DNA from 3 places in the Paenibacillus sp. FSL R7-0302 genome. Region 3 is predicted to be linked to each of the others. Evidence: a T-box and tRNA genes for the amino acid it is inferred to sense, from the RefSeq annotation. Region 3 holds a T-box; the other regions hold tRNA genes.
What was found. A T-box is a leader RNA that pairs with one kind of tRNA and senses whether it is charged. The one in region 3 lies ahead of MKY96_RS11855 (alanine--tRNA ligase), so its partner is inferred to be a tRNA-Ala.
Positions count from the first base shown of each region.

Region 1: it has a tRNA-Ala gene. The T-box ahead of MKY96_RS11855 (alanine--tRNA ligase) is inferred to sense a tRNA for this amino acid. The anticodon was not compared.
Region 2: it has a tRNA-Ala gene. The T-box ahead of MKY96_RS11855 (alanine--tRNA ligase) is inferred to sense a tRNA for this amino acid. The anticodon was not compared.

Region 1 covers NZ_JBBOWB010000002.1:578,706-583,698, reverse strand. The annotation lists gene MKY96_RS28205 (pro-sigmaK processing inhibitor BofA family protein) at 1-90, shown strand, start outside; rRNA gene MKY96_RS28200 (16S ribosomal RNA) at 395-1,955, shown strand; rRNA gene rrf (5S ribosomal RNA) at 2,080-2,196, shown strand; tRNA gene MKY96_RS28190 (tRNA-Ile) at 2,244-2,320, shown strand; tRNA gene MKY96_RS28185 (tRNA-Ala) at 2,417-2,492, shown strand; rRNA gene MKY96_RS28180 (23S ribosomal RNA) at 2,697-4,993, shown strand, end outside.
Region 2 covers NZ_JBBOWB010000001.1:9,301-14,293, reverse strand. The annotation lists rRNA gene MKY96_RS00075 (23S ribosomal RNA) at 1-2,842, opposite strand, end outside; tRNA gene MKY96_RS00070 (tRNA-Ala) at 3,047-3,122, opposite strand; tRNA gene MKY96_RS00065 (tRNA-Ile) at 3,219-3,295, opposite strand; rRNA gene rrf (5S ribosomal RNA) at 3,343-3,459, opposite strand; rRNA gene MKY96_RS00055 (16S ribosomal RNA) at 3,584-4,993, opposite strand, start outside.
Region 3 covers NZ_JBBOWB010000001.1:2,699,994-2,704,986, forward strand. The annotation lists gene MKY96_RS11850 (hypothetical protein) at 210-749, opposite strand; gene MKY96_RS11855 (alanine--tRNA ligase) at 979-2,844, opposite strand; T-box leader at 2,918-3,161, opposite strand; gene MKY96_RS11860 (M4 family metallopeptidase) at 3,512-4,993, shown strand, end outside.

The DNA of each region.
Region 1 (4,993 bases), on a different contig from region 3:
CCGCTTAACCCTACAACCATAGGTGCTGTAACCATTCTTGGGCTGCCGGGAGTGGCGCTGTTATTGGGATTAAAATTAACTTTGTTTTAGAGGTTGACGAAGGCTCCTGATTCATGATACATTAAGTCTCGGCCCTTTGGACAGGAGATCTTCGGATCACTTGCTGGAAGCTAAAGCGAAAAAAGAAATTAAAAAAACGCTTGACTGAAACAAGGGTGCTGTGATATATTATAAAGGTCGCTGCTGAGACAAACATCAACGACAAAAGATGAGACATTGATCTTTGAAAACTGAACAACGAGTGAGTGGGAAATCACTTCGGTGAGATCCAAAATGAGAGAATGTAAATTCTCGTCAGATGTTTCAAAATGAGCAATCGCTCTTTCTAAATACCAATTTGGAGAGTTTGATCCTGGCTCAGGACGAACGCTGGCGGCGTGCCTAATACATGCAAGTCGAGCGGAGTTTGAAAGGAAGCTTGCTTTCTTTCAAACTTAGCGGCGGACGGGTGAGTAACACGTAGGCAACCTGCCCTCAAGCCTGGGATAACTACCGGAAACGGTAGCTAATACCGGATAATTTCTTTCTTCTCCTGAGGAGAGAATGAAAGGCGGAGCAATCTGCTGCTTGGGGATGGGCCTGCGGCGCATTAGCTAGTTGGTGGGGTAACGGCCCACCAAGGCGACGATGCGTAGCCGACCTGAGAGGGTGAACGGCCACACTGGGACTGAGACACGGCCCAGACTCCTACGGGAGGCAGCAGTAGGGAATCTTCCGCAATGGGCGCAAGCCTGACGGAGCAACGCCGCGTGAGTGATGAAGGTTTTCGGATCGTAAAGCTCTGTTGCCAGGGAAGAACGTCCGGTAGAGTAACTGCTACCGGAGTGACGGTACCTGAGAAGAAAGCCCCGGCTAACTACGTGCCAGCAGCCGCGGTAATACGTAGGGGGCAAGCGTTGTCCGGAATTATTGGGCGTAAAGCGCGCGCAGGCGGTTATTTAAGTCTGGTGTTTAAACCTTGGGCTCAACCTGAGGTCGCACTGGAAACTGGGTGACTTGAGTACAGAAGAGGAAAGTGGAATTCCACGTGTAGCGGTGAAATGCGTAGATATGTGGAGGAACACCAGTGGCGAAGGCGACTTTCTGGGCTGTAACTGACGCTGAGGCGCGAAAGCGTGGGGAGCAAACAGGATTAGATACCCTGGTAGTCCACGCCGTAAACGATGAGTGCTAGGTGTTAGGGGTTTCGATACCCTTGGTGCCGAAGTTAACACAGTAAGCACTCCGCCTGGGGAGTACGGTCGCAAGACTGAAACTCAAAGGAATTGACGGGGACCCGCACAAGCAGTGGAGTATGTGGTTTAATTCGAAGCAACGCGAAGAACCTTACCAGGTCTTGACATCCAACTAACGAAGCAGAGATGCATCAGGTGCCCTTCGGGGAAAGTTGAGACAGGTGGTGCATGGTTGTCGTCAGCTCGTGTCGTGAGATGTTGGGTTAAGTCCCGCAACGAGCGCAACCCTTGACTTTAGTTGCCAGCAGGTAAGGCTGGGCACTCTAGAGTGACTGCCGGTGACAAACCGGAGGAAGGTGGGGATGACGTCAAATCATCATGCCCCTTATGACCTGGGCTACACACGTACTACAATGGCCGGTACAACGGGAAGCGAAGCCGCGAGGTGGAGCCAATCCCAGCAAAGCCGGTCTCAGTTCGGATTGCAGGCTGCAACTCGCCTGCATGAAGTCGGAATTGCTAGTAATCGCGGATCAGCATGCCGCGGTGAATACGTTCCCGGGTCTTGTACACACCGCCCGTCACACCACGAGAGTTTACAACACCCGAAGTCGGTGGGGTAACCCGCAAGGGAGCCAGCCGCCGAAGGTGGGGTAGATGATTGGGGTGAAGTCGTAACAAGGTAGCCGTATCGGAAGGTGCGGCTGGATCACCTCCTTTCTATGGAGAATCGTCTTCTGCAATGAGGACATTCAAATCGGAAGCTTCGCTTCCACAATAGAACCTTCGGGTTCGGACACTCACTCGTGTTCAGTTTTGAAAGAGCAAGTCTCTTTCGTATGCGTTTGGTGGCGATAGCGGAGGGGTTCCACACGTACCCATCCCGAACACGACCGTTAAGCCCTCCAGCGCCGATGGTACTTGGACCGAAGGGTCCTGGGAGAGTAGGACGCCGCCAAGCGGACAATCAATTCATTGATTGCTTCACTACTGTAAGTTTTGTTATATGGGCTTTTAGCTCAGTTGGTTAGAGCGCACCTCTGATAAGGGTGAGGTCGGTGGTTCGAGTCCACCAAGGCCCACCATATAACAATCTGAAATTGAATAGTAAGTACCGGGGTCCCCGAAAAGTAATCGGAATTAACCTCGAAGCTACACCTCACTTTTTGGGGTGATTATATGGGGCCATAGCTCAGCTGGGAGAGCGCCTGCCTTGCAAGCAGGAGGTCAGCGGTTCGATCCCGCTTGGCTCCACCAAAACTTCTTTACAACAGTATATGCACATCGTCTGTTATTCCGAACATCACAGTCGTGATTGTTTCATAATAACAGCAACTTGATCCTTGAAAACTGGATACCGAAACGAATTTGCGTTTTAGAACATTCCTTTAAGCTGAACTTGTGTAAACAAGTTTTGAATTAATGGCGATGCTAAGCGGTTTTCCTTAGGGAAAACGCATTGGTTAAGCTACTAAGAGCACACGGAGGATGCCTAGGCGCCAGGAGCCGACGAAGGACGTGGCGAACAACGAAACTGCCTCGGGGAGCTGTAAGCAAGCTTTGATCCGGGGGTGTCCGAATGGGGAAACCCAGCTGTGGTAATTCGCAGTTACTCGTATCTGAATACATAGGATACGCAGAGGCAGACCAGGGGAACTGAAACATCTAAGTACCCTGAGGAAGAGAAAACAATAGTGATTCCGTCAGTAGCGGCGAGCGAACGCGGAACAGCCTAAACCAAGGGGCTTGCCTCTTGGGGTTGTGGGACGTCTCACATGGAGTTACAAAGGAATAGAGTAGGTGAAGAGGTCTGGAAAGGCCCGCGATAGAGGTAAAAGCCCTGTAGCCCAAACTGTGTTCTCTCCGAGACGGATCCCGAGTAGTGCGGGGCACGTGAAACCCCGTATGAATCCAGCAGGACCATCTGCTAAGGCTAAATACTACCTGGCGACCGATAGTGAAACAGTACCGTGAGGGAAAGGTGAAAAGCACCCCGGAAGGGGAGTGAAATAGAACCTGAAACCGTGTGCTTACAAAAAGTCAGAGCCCTCTTTATGGGTGATGGCGTGCCTTTTGTAGAATGAACCGGCGAGTTACGTTTAACATGCAAGGTTAAGGTGAGAAGCCGGAGCCGCAGCGAAAGCGAGTCTGAATAGGGCGACTGAGTATGTGGACGTAGACCCGAAACCGTGTGATCTACCCCTGTCCAGGGTGAAGGTGCGGTAACACGCACTGGAGGCCCGAACCCACGCATGTTGAAAAATGCGGGGATGAGGTGGGGGTAGCGGAGAAATTCCAATCGAACTCGGAGATAGCTGGTTCTCCCCGAAATAGCTTTAGGGCTAGCCTCGGTGAATGGAGTGGTGGAGGTAGAGCACTGATTGGGTGCGGGGCCCGCAAGGGTTACCAAGCTCAGTCAAACTCCGAATGCCATTTACTTCTTGCCGGGAGTCAGACAGTGAGTGCTAAGATCCATTGTCAAAAGGGAAACAGCCCAGACCATCAGCTAAGGTCCCCAAGTGTGTGTTAAGTGGGAAAGGATGTGGAGTTGCACAGACAACCAGGATGTTGGCTTAGAAGCAGCCACCATTGAAAGAGTGCGTAATAGCTCACTGGTCGAGTGACTCTGCGCCGAAAATGTAACGGGGCTAAACACACCACCGAAGCTATGGCTAGATACGTATGTATCTGGGGTAGGGGAGCGTTGTATATACGTTGAAGGTGTACCGTAAGGAGCGCTGGAGAGTATACAAGTGAGAATGCCGGTATGAGTAACGAAAAGATCAGTGAGAATCTGATCCGCCGAAAGCCCAAGGTTTCCTGAGGAAGGCTCGTCCGCTCAGGGTAAGTCGGGACCTAAGGCGAGGCCGACAGGCGTAGTCGAAGGACAACAGTTTGAAATTACTGTACCACCGTAATCCGCTATGAGCGATGGGGTGACGCAGGAGGGTAGTGACGCGGACTGATGGATGTCCGTCTAAGCAGTGAGGCTGGTGTGTAGGCAAATCCGCACATCGTAAGGCTGGGCTGTGATGGGGAGCGAAAATTATAGTAGCGAAGGTCATGATCTCACACTGCCAAGAAAAGCCTCTAGTCAGGAGAAGGTGCCCGTACCGCAAACCGACACAGGTAGGCGAGAAGAGAATTCTAAGGCGCGCGGAAGAACTCTCGTTAAGGAACTCGGCAAAATGACCCCGTAACTTCGGGAGAAGGGGTGCCTCGGTAGGGTGAATAGCCCGAGGGGGCCGCAGTGAAAAGGCCCAAGCGACTGTTTAGCAAAAACACAGGTCTGTGCGAAGCCGCAAGGCGAAGTATACGGGCTGACGCCTGCCCGGTGCTGGAAGGTTAAGGGGAGCGGTTAGGGGTAACCCGAAGCTGTGAACCGAAGCCCCAGTAAACGGCGGCCGTAACTATAACGGTCCTAAGGTAGCGAAATTCCTTGTCAGGTAAATTCTGACCCGCACGAATGGCGTAACGACTTGGGCGCTGTCTCAACGAGAGATCCGGTGAAATTTTAATACCTGTGAAGATGCAGGTTACCCGCGACAAGACGGAAAGACCCCATGGAGCTTTACTGCAGCTTGATATTGAATTTGGGTACGATCTGTACAGGATAGGTGGGAGCCGGTGAGGCAGGAGCGCAAGCTTCTGCGGAGGCGCCGTTGGGATACCACCCTGATCGTATCTAGGTTCTAACCTAGTGCCCTTAGCGGGTACGGGGACCGTGTCAGGCGGGCAGTTTGACTGGGGCGGTCGCC
Region 2 (4,993 bases), 2.7 Mb from region 3:
AAGGGGTCTTACTAATTGGGAAATCTCATCTTGAGGGGGGCTTCACGCTTAGATGCTTTCAGCGCTTATCCCGTCCGTACGTAGCTACTCAGCCATGCTCCTGGCGGAACAACTGATGCACCAGCGGTACGTCCATCCCGGTCCTCTCGTACTAAGGACAGCTCCTCTCAAATTTCCTGCGCCCACGACAGATAGGGACCGAACTGTCTCACGACGTTCTGAACCCAGCTCGCGTACCGCTTTAATGGGCGAACAGCCCAACCCTTGGGACCTACTTCAGCCCCAGGATGCGATGAGCCGACATCGAGGTGCCAAACCTCCCCGTCGATGTGGACTCTTGGGGGAGATAAGCCTGTTATCCCCAGGGTAGCTTTTATCCGTTGAGCGATGGCCCTTCCATGCGGTACCACCGGATCACTAAGTCCGACTTTCGTCCCTGCTCGACTTGTAGGTCTCGCAGTCAAGCTCCCTTATGCCTTTGCACTCTGCGAATGATTTCCAACCATTCTGAGGGAACCTTTGAACGCCTCCGTTACTCTTTAGGAGGCGACCGCCCCAGTCAAACTGCCCGCCTGACACGGTCCCCGTACCCGCTAAGGGCACTAGGTTAGAACCTAGATACGATCAGGGTGGTATCCCAACGGCGCCTCCGCAGAAGCTTGCGCTCCTGCCTCACCGGCTCCCACCTATCCTGTACAGATCGTACCCAAATTCAATATCAAGCTGCAGTAAAGCTCCATGGGGTCTTTCCGTCTTGTCGCGGGTAACCTGCATCTTCACAGGTATTAAAATTTCACCGGATCTCTCGTTGAGACAGCGCCCAAGTCGTTACGCCATTCGTGCGGGTCAGAATTTACCTGACAAGGAATTTCGCTACCTTAGGACCGTTATAGTTACGGCCGCCGTTTACTGGGGCTTCGGTTCACAGCTTCGGGTTACCCCTAACCGCTCCCCTTAACCTTCCAGCACCGGGCAGGCGTCAGCCCGTATACTTCGCCTTGCGGCTTCGCACAGACCTGTGTTTTTGCTAAACAGTCGCTTGGGCCTTTTCACTGCGGCCCCCTCGGGCTATTCACCCTACCGAGGCACCCCTTCTCCCGAAGTTACGGGGTCATTTTGCCGAGTTCCTTAACGAGAGTTCTTCCGCGCGCCTTAGAATTCTCTTCTCGCCTACCTGTGTCGGTTTGCGGTACGGGCACCTTCTCCTGACTAGAGGCTTTTCTTGGCAGTGTGAGATCATGACCTTCGCTACTATAATTTTCGCTCCCCATCACAGCCCAGCCTTACGATGTGCGGATTTGCCTGCACACCAGCCTCACTGCTTAGACGGACATCCATCAGTCCGCGTCACTACCCTCCTGCGTCACCCCATCGCTCATAGCGGATTACGGTGGTACAGTAATTTCAAACTGTTGTCCTTCGACTACGCCTGTCGGCCTCGCCTTAGGTCCCGACTTACCCTGAGCGGACGAGCCTTCCTCAGGAAACCTTGGGCTTTCGGCGGATCAGATTCTCACTGATCTTTTCGTTACTCATACCGGCATTCTCACTTGTATGCTGTCCAGCGCTCCTTACGGTACACCTTCAACCCACATACAACGCTCCCCTACCCCAGATACATACGTATCTAGCCATAGCTTCGGTGGTGTGTTTAGCCCCGTTACATTTTCGGCGCAGAGTCACTCGACCAGTGAGCTATTACGCACTCTTTCAATGGTGGCTGCTTCTAAGCCAACATCCTGGTTGTCTGTGCAACTCCACATCCTTTCCCACTTAACACACACTTGGGGACCTTAGCTGATGGTCTGGGCTGTTTCCCTTTTGACAATGGATCTTAGCACTCACTGTCTGACTCCCGGCAAGAAGTAAATGGCATTCGGAGTTTGACTGAGCTTGGTAACCCTTGCGGGCCCCGCACCCAATCAGTGCTCTACCTCCACCACTCCATTCACCGAGGCTAGCCCTAAAGCTATTTCGGGGAGAACCAGCTATCTCCGAGTTCGATTGGAATTTCTCCGCTACCCCCACCTCATCCCCGCATTTTTCAACATGCGTGGGTTCGGGCCTCCAGTGCGTGTTACCGCACCTTCACCCTGGACAGGGGTAGATCACACGGTTTCGGGTCTACGTCCACATACTCAGTCGCCCTATTCAGACTCGCTTTCGCTGCGGCTCCGGCTTCTCACCTTAACCTTGCATGTTAAACGTAACTCGCCGGTTCATTCTACAAAAGGCACGCCATCACCCATAAAGAGGGCTCTGACTTTTTGTAAGCACACGGTTTCAGGTTCTATTTCACTCCCCTTCCGGGGTGCTTTTCACCTTTCCCTCACGGTACTGTTTCACTATCGGTCGCCAGGTAGTATTTAGCCTTAGCAGATGGTCCTGCTGGATTCATACGGGGTTTCACGTGCCCCGCACTACTCGGGATCCGTCTCGGAGGGAACACAGTTTGGGCTACAGGGCTTTTACCTCTATCGCGGGCCTTTCCAGACCTCTTCGCCTACTGAATTCCTTTGTAACTCCATGTGAGACGTCCCACAACCCCAAGAGGCAAGCCCCTTGGTTTAGGCTGTTCCGCGTTCGCTCGCCGCTACTGACGGAATCACTATTGTTTTCTCTTCCTCAGGGTACTTAGATGTTTCAGTTCCCCTGGTCTGCCTCTGCGTATCCTATGTATTCAGATACGAGTAACTGCGAATTACCACAGCTGGGTTTCCCCATTCGGACACCCCCGGATCAAAGCTTGCTTACAGCTCCCCGAGGCAGTTTCGTTGTTCGCCACGTCCTTCGTCGGCTCCTGGCGCCTAGGCATCCTCCGTGTGCTCTTAGTAGCTTAACCAATGCGTTTTCCCTAAGGAAAACCGCTTAGCATCGCCATTAATTCAAAACTTGTTTACACAAGTTCAGCTTAAAGGAATGTTCTAAAACGCAAATTCGTTTCGGTATCCAGTTTTCAAGGATCAAGTTGCTGTTATTATGAAACAATCACGACTGTGATGTTCGGAATAACAGACGATGTGCATATACTGTTGTAAAGAAGTTTTGGTGGAGCCAAGCGGGATCGAACCGCTGACCTCCTGCTTGCAAGGCAGGCGCTCTCCCAGCTGAGCTATGGCCCCATATAATCACCCCAAAAAGTGAGGTGTAGCTTCGAGGTTAATTCCGATTACTTTTCGGGGACCCCGGTACTTACTATTCAATTTCAGATTGTTATATGGTGGGCCTTGGTGGACTCGAACCACCGACCTCACCCTTATCAGAGGTGCGCTCTAACCAACTGAGCTAAAAGCCCATATAACAAAACTTACAGTAGTGAAGCAATCAATGAATTGATTGTTCGCTTGGCGGCGTCCTACTCTCCCAGGACCCTTCGGTCCAAGTACCATCGGCGCTGGAGGGCTTAACGGTCGTGTTCGGGATGGGTACGTGTGGAACCCCTCCGCTATCGCCACCAAACGCATACGAAAGAGACTTGCTCTTTCAAAACTGAACACGAGTGAGTGTCCGAACCCGAAGGTTCTATTGTGGAAGCGAAGCTTCCGATTTGAATGTCTTCATTGCAGAAGACGATTCTCCATAGAAAGGAGGTGATCCAGCCGCACCTTCCGATACGGCTACCTTGTTACGACTTCACCCCAATCATCTACCCCACCTTCGGCGGCTGGCTCCCTTGCGGGTTACCCCACCGACTTCGGGTGTTGTAAACTCTCGTGGTGTGACGGGCGGTGTGTACAAGACCCGGGAACGTATTCACCGCGGCATGCTGATCCGCGATTACTAGCAATTCCGACTTCATGCAGGCGAGTTGCAGCCTGCAATCCGAACTGAGACCGGCTTTGCTGGGATTGGCTCCACCTCGCGGCTTCGCTTCCCGTTGTACCGGCCATTGTAGTACGTGTGTAGCCCAGGTCATAAGGGGCATGATGATTTGACGTCATCCCCACCTTCCTCCGGTTTGTCACCGGCAGTCACTCTAGAGTGCCCAGCTTCACCTGCTGGCAACTAAAGTCAAGGGTTGCGCTCGTTGCGGGACTTAACCCAACATCTCACGACACGAGCTGACGACAACCATGCACCACCTGTCTCAACTTTCCCCGAAGGGCACCTGATGCATCTCTGCTTCGTTAGTTGGATGTCAAGACCTGGTAAGGTTCTTCGCGTTGCTTCGAATTAAACCACATACTCCACTGCTTGTGCGGGTCCCCGTCAATTCCTTTGAGTTTCAGTCTTGCGACCGTACTCCCCAGGCGGAGTGCTTACTGTGTTAACTTCGGCACCAAGGGTATCGAAACCCCTAACACCTAGCACTCATCGTTTACGGCGTGGACTACCAGGGTATCTAATCCTGTTTGCTCCCCACGCTTTCGCGCCTCAGCGTCAGTTACAGCCCAGAAAGTCGCCTTCGCCACTGGTGTTCCTCCACATATCTACGCATTTCACCGCTACACGTGGAATTCCACTTTCCTCTTCTGTACTCAAGTCACCCAGTTTCCAGTGCGACCTCAGGTTGAGCCCAAGGTTTAAACACCAGACTTAAATAACCGCCTGCGCGCGCTTTACGCCCAATAATTCCGGACAACGCTTGCCCCCTACGTATTACCGCGGCTGCTGGCACGTAGTTAGCCGGGGCTTTCTTCTCAGGTACCGTCACTCCGGTAGCAGTTACTCTACCGGACGTTCTTCCCTGGCAACAGAGCTTTACGATCCGAAAACCTTCATCACTCACGCGGCGTTGCTCCGTCAGGCTTGCGCCCATTGCGGAAGATTCCCTACTGCTGCCTCCCGTAGGAGTCTGGGCCGTGTCTCAGTCCCAGTGTGGCCGTTCACCCTCTCAGGTCGGCTACGCATCGTCGCCTTGGTGGGCCGTTACCCCACCAACTAGCTAATGCGCCGCAGGCCCATCCCCAAGCAGCAGATTGCTCCGCCTTTCATTCTCTCCTCAGGAGAAAAAAGAAATTATCCGGTATTAGCTACCGTTTCCGGTAGTTAT
Region 3 (4,993 bases):
GGATTTCTTTTGAAAAGTTACTGGCTGTAGACCATGGGAACCAAATTAAAAAGACTCTATCTTGACGACAGAGTCTTCCCTTAATAAAGATTGAAATTAATACATCTCAGACAAATCAGTGGCCCATGCCGTGGCTATTGGTTGTCACTGTTGTGGTCTGTAATGCACTGACATCTTCAGCGCTTGCGGCAGTCAAAATGGTTAATGAGCTAATCAGCAATACGGTTGTCAATAACAAAAGCTTCTTTTTCATAATTTTCATCATTGAACTCCCCTTCTAAAATATTTCGCATGATTGCATGATACTCTTGTAACTGTGAAATATTGGCCTCAGCTCTAACAAGCTCATAAAAAGCAATAGATTTTCTAAAGCCTGCTCTATCGAATAGTTTACCACTTAATATGATATTTTCCAGAGTTAGGTTTATTGCAATAGCTGACTTTCCCCGTTTAAAACAATAAATTGATAATAGATGAATATATTCTATGTAGTACCTAACGTATACAGCTGGTGATGTATCATCAATTTTCTCGACATCACTTTGCAGTTCTTCCAATGCCCAGTCCACCGGATAGTTGTATCTTAATGCGGAGTCCAAGATATTTAGCAAACCAGCGGTCAACTCTTCCCTAGCACCCATCTTTAGAAATTTCACGTATTCAGGCAATACTTCCTCTTTTCCCTCAAGTAAGTCAAGAACGAAAGCGTTGGCTCTAGCGGTATTTTTATAATATTCAATTTCTTCCAATGACTCTTCGTCAAATTGTCTAAGGTGAATGAAGCTTTTAGCATAGCTATTAACGAGTCGGCATCCATACCATCAAGTTCCAACAACTCCTAATTCACTCCTTACAGACCATTTTATTACAATAATAAGTCTTTTCCATCCTATGGTCAATTAATTTGTTGGCTCTTAAATTGCCATTCCCTCCTCTCAACCGAAAAAAACCTGCAACTTGTGCAGGTTTGGGACTATGTTATTGTCTAATGACAATGACTCCTTTAATCCTTCTGACTCCAGCAGCAGAAGATTGTTCTTTTGTAATCCTGAACCTTCCTATGGTTGTTGTATCTGCTACATGAGGTCCTCCACATACTTCCCGGCTCCATACTTTCCCTTCGTGATCTTGGATGGTATATACCTTAACGATATCCGGATACTTATCCCAAAAGTTCCCTTCCACATTACTTTCTTTCGCTTCAAGCTTAGGCAGCTCTGAAATATAGGTAACTGCTTTGGATGCAATCGCATCATTCACATACTTCTCCACCTCAGCTATTTGCTCCAGTGTAAGTTTTTCATCATGGTTGAAGTCAAACCGTAACCGTTCTGAAGTAATATTACTTCCTTGTTGGTGAATATGATCACCCAGCACTTCCCTTAACCCCGCAAGTAACAAATGAGATACCGTGTGCAGCGCGGTTGTTTCTGCTGAGTGTTCAGCTAAGCCACCTTTAAATTTACCCGCAGAAGCAGTTCTGCTCTTTTCAGCATGTTTTTTTGCCGCCTCTATATAAGACGCCTTGTCCTCCATGCTATATCCACTTTCCATTAGAAACTCTTCTGTCAACTCCAAGGGGAATCCATAGGTTTCGTAAAAATAAAAGGCATCTGCACCTGTAACTTTACCCTTATACTTAAGATGTTTTTGGATTTCAACTTCTCCTTGCTGTAACGTTCTATAGAAAAGATTTTCTTCCTTATTTACGATTTCGATAACTTTCTTTTTATTGCCGAACAAATCTTCATAAGCTGTTGCTTCATCTATATAAACTTCAGACAACAGACCCACAAAGCTTCCTTGTATCCCTATTTTTTTACCTGCACGAATCGCCCTTCTTAATAGCCTTCTTGTTATATATCCTGCATCACTATTAGCTGGCTCCGCACCGTCATTAATGAGGAAAGTAGCTGCTCTTACATGATCCAGTATGATTCTAAACGACTTTAGATCGTCAGTATAGGATTTACCGCTCAGTTCCATCAACTTGTTCTTGGGGTTAAGGAAGAAAGCCGTATTATAAATATCCTTGTCTCCATTAAGGGCTGTTGCAACCCTTTCTAATCCGCCTCCATAATCAAGATTGGGATTTTGCATTTTTACGAATCCTGTGTCTTCTTTGGTGTAACACATAAATACGTTGTTCCCAATTTCCAGGAATCTGTCGCTTTCAGAAGCAGGATGATCCAGTGGATCACCGCTTGGGTCAAGATCATAGAACATTTCACTATCAGGTCCACCCGGTTCACCCACCGGCATATGGAGCGGACTTCCGGCCCGGCTCCACCAGTTTTCTTGTTCATCGTATAAGAATATTTTCCCGCCTCTAGATACCCCATATTGCCAGGGATCCTCTTCAATGATGGGATCTATCCCAACGGATTTGAATTTTGCTGACCAGAGCCCAATGGCTTCCGTATCTTTCGGTATATTCAATTCGTCACTTCCTGCGAAAGCACTGATATACAGCCTGCCCGGATCCATTCCTAATTCGATAATATGCCAATTCCAAATGGCATCGATTTGTGTTTGCTTATAGTTATGCTCATTTGCTTTGAACTCCCACCGGCCTATCATTTCGAAAAATGTCAGATGTGACGTATCTCCTACTTCCTCAATATCCACTGTCCTCAAGCACTTCTGAATATTAGCAATCTCATTGCCGGTCGGATGTTTTTCCCCCAATAAATAAGGAACCATAGGTTGCATTCCACTTCCTGTAAACAACGTCGAGGGATCATTCTCCGGTAACAAGCTTGCGGAGGGCACTTGGCTGGCCCCTATTCCTTTCATAAAATCAATATATGATCGTCTTAATCCATCTGGTGTCATTCTCACCATGCTCAATCCCTCCATCAAATATTATTTATGCTTAATAAAACAAAAAAGCCCTAAGCTGACATGTTTCTTGTCAACTTAGGGCGAACGATTATGTCCGTGTTACCACCTAACTTCAGATTGCTCTGCGCTCTATCAGTACGGGATTTCTCCGATACTGTTTCCTGAATAACGGTGGAACTCCGTTGAAGCCTACTAAGATTGCTCTGTTCGGTTCACAGCTCCGAGACTGCTTCACTATTAGATCAATGAAGATTCGCACCAACCATCTTCTCTCTGTGAGATCCTTAATAGTTACTATTTCTCATCATAGCCTTTTTGTTTTAAGTTACAGCAATGCTAGCACAATTAACTTTCTTCGTCAATTTATGTTGCACAATTATTGCCTACTAATTTTATTGCATTAATTGTGATTCTGATCATAGTTGATATCCAAAAACCTAAATATACTGAAAACACTATAATTACATTTTTATCATTTATATCCATTTTGGGATCTGTGAATAATGATGTAGTTGTAAATTTCACGAAAGGGGTCTTGCCCTCTCCACACTCTCCCTCCGTACATTAAGGTTGTTCGCCGCCTTAGTCCTTGCACCCCAGATCGCAGCTTGGGTAAGTACACAGGCTTGACTTAAAACCTACCAATTTGATCGGAGGAGTATTAATTATGAAAAAGACTGTAGCTTCACTTCTTGTAGGTGTTGTAGCACTAGGTTCCTTTGCTTCGGTGGGCGCTGCCGCTGAAAACAACGAGCGTAATCAGCCTGCCGAGCTCTTCTCAGGCTCTTCCCCCATTTCGATTACGGGCCAAGCCTGGAAAGCTCCAGCAGGCTCCGCTTTTGAGGACAAAGTATGGGGATATCTTGAAAGTGTTAAAGGGAACCTGCATCTTTCGGCTAAGGAGGATATTCGGGGAAAATTTAAAATTACAGAGCAAACCATAAGCAGCAAGACCGGCAGCCAGCATTACCGGTTAAGCCAGTATATCTCAGGAATACCGGTATATGGAGCTGATCAGACCCTGCATATCGACAAAGACGGCAATGTTACCTCCCTGCTGGGAAGTGTAGTTGAAGATGTGTACCAGACCATTCCACAGCCGCTGATTCAACTCCAAACCATATCCGGAGCAGATGCCATCCTGGCAGCCAGCCAGGATGCCACGCTGGAGCATGGACCGCTAGGTGAGCCCCAAGTTACTCCTACAGCGGATTTGTATTATTTTATCGTTGACGGAGAACCTAAATTAGTCTATAAAACGGAAGTGAACGTTCTGGAACCCGAGCCTTTGCGGATACGGTACTTCATTTCTGCGGAGAATGGCAGCGTACTGTTCAAATATAATATCTTAGAGAACCTGACGGGTACGGGTACTGGAGTTTTTGGAGATACCAAGACGTTCGAGACACGCCTCTCAGGCTCAACCTACCAGCTCTATGACAGCACCCGCGGAAAGGGCATTGTGACCTATACCGCCAAGAACAAAACCTCTCTTCCGGGGACGCTCTTAACCAGCACTAACAATGTCTGGACAGACAAAGCCGCAGTTGATGCCCACACCTATGCTGAGAGAACCTACGATTATTATCTCCAGCATTTCGGCCGCAACAGTCTGGACAACAAGGGACTGCAGATCCGTTCAACCGTTCATTACTACACTTCCTATAACAACGCATTTTGGAATGGTACGCAGATTGTTTTCGGTGATGGGGATGGGTCTACCTTTACACTGCTGTCCGGTGATTTGGACGTGGTAGGCCACGAGCTGACGCATGGTGTGACTGAGAAAACTTCCAATCTTGAATACTACGGAGAACCAGGGGCACTCAATGAGTCCTTCTCCGACATCATCGGAAATTCAATTGAAGGTGCGAACTGGCTGATTGGTGATAAAATATATACACCTGGTATAGCGGGGGACGCACTACGCTCACTAGCTAATCCGCCATTGTACGGTCAGCCTGATAAATACAGCGACCGGTACACCGGCACCGCTGACGAAGGCGGTGTGCATACGAACAGCGGCATCAATAACAAAGCTTTCTATCTGGCTGCTCAAGGCGGTACGTTTAACGGTGTAACGGTCACAGGTATTGGCCGTGAGGATGCCGTTCAAATCTATTACAATGCACTTGTATATTACCTTACA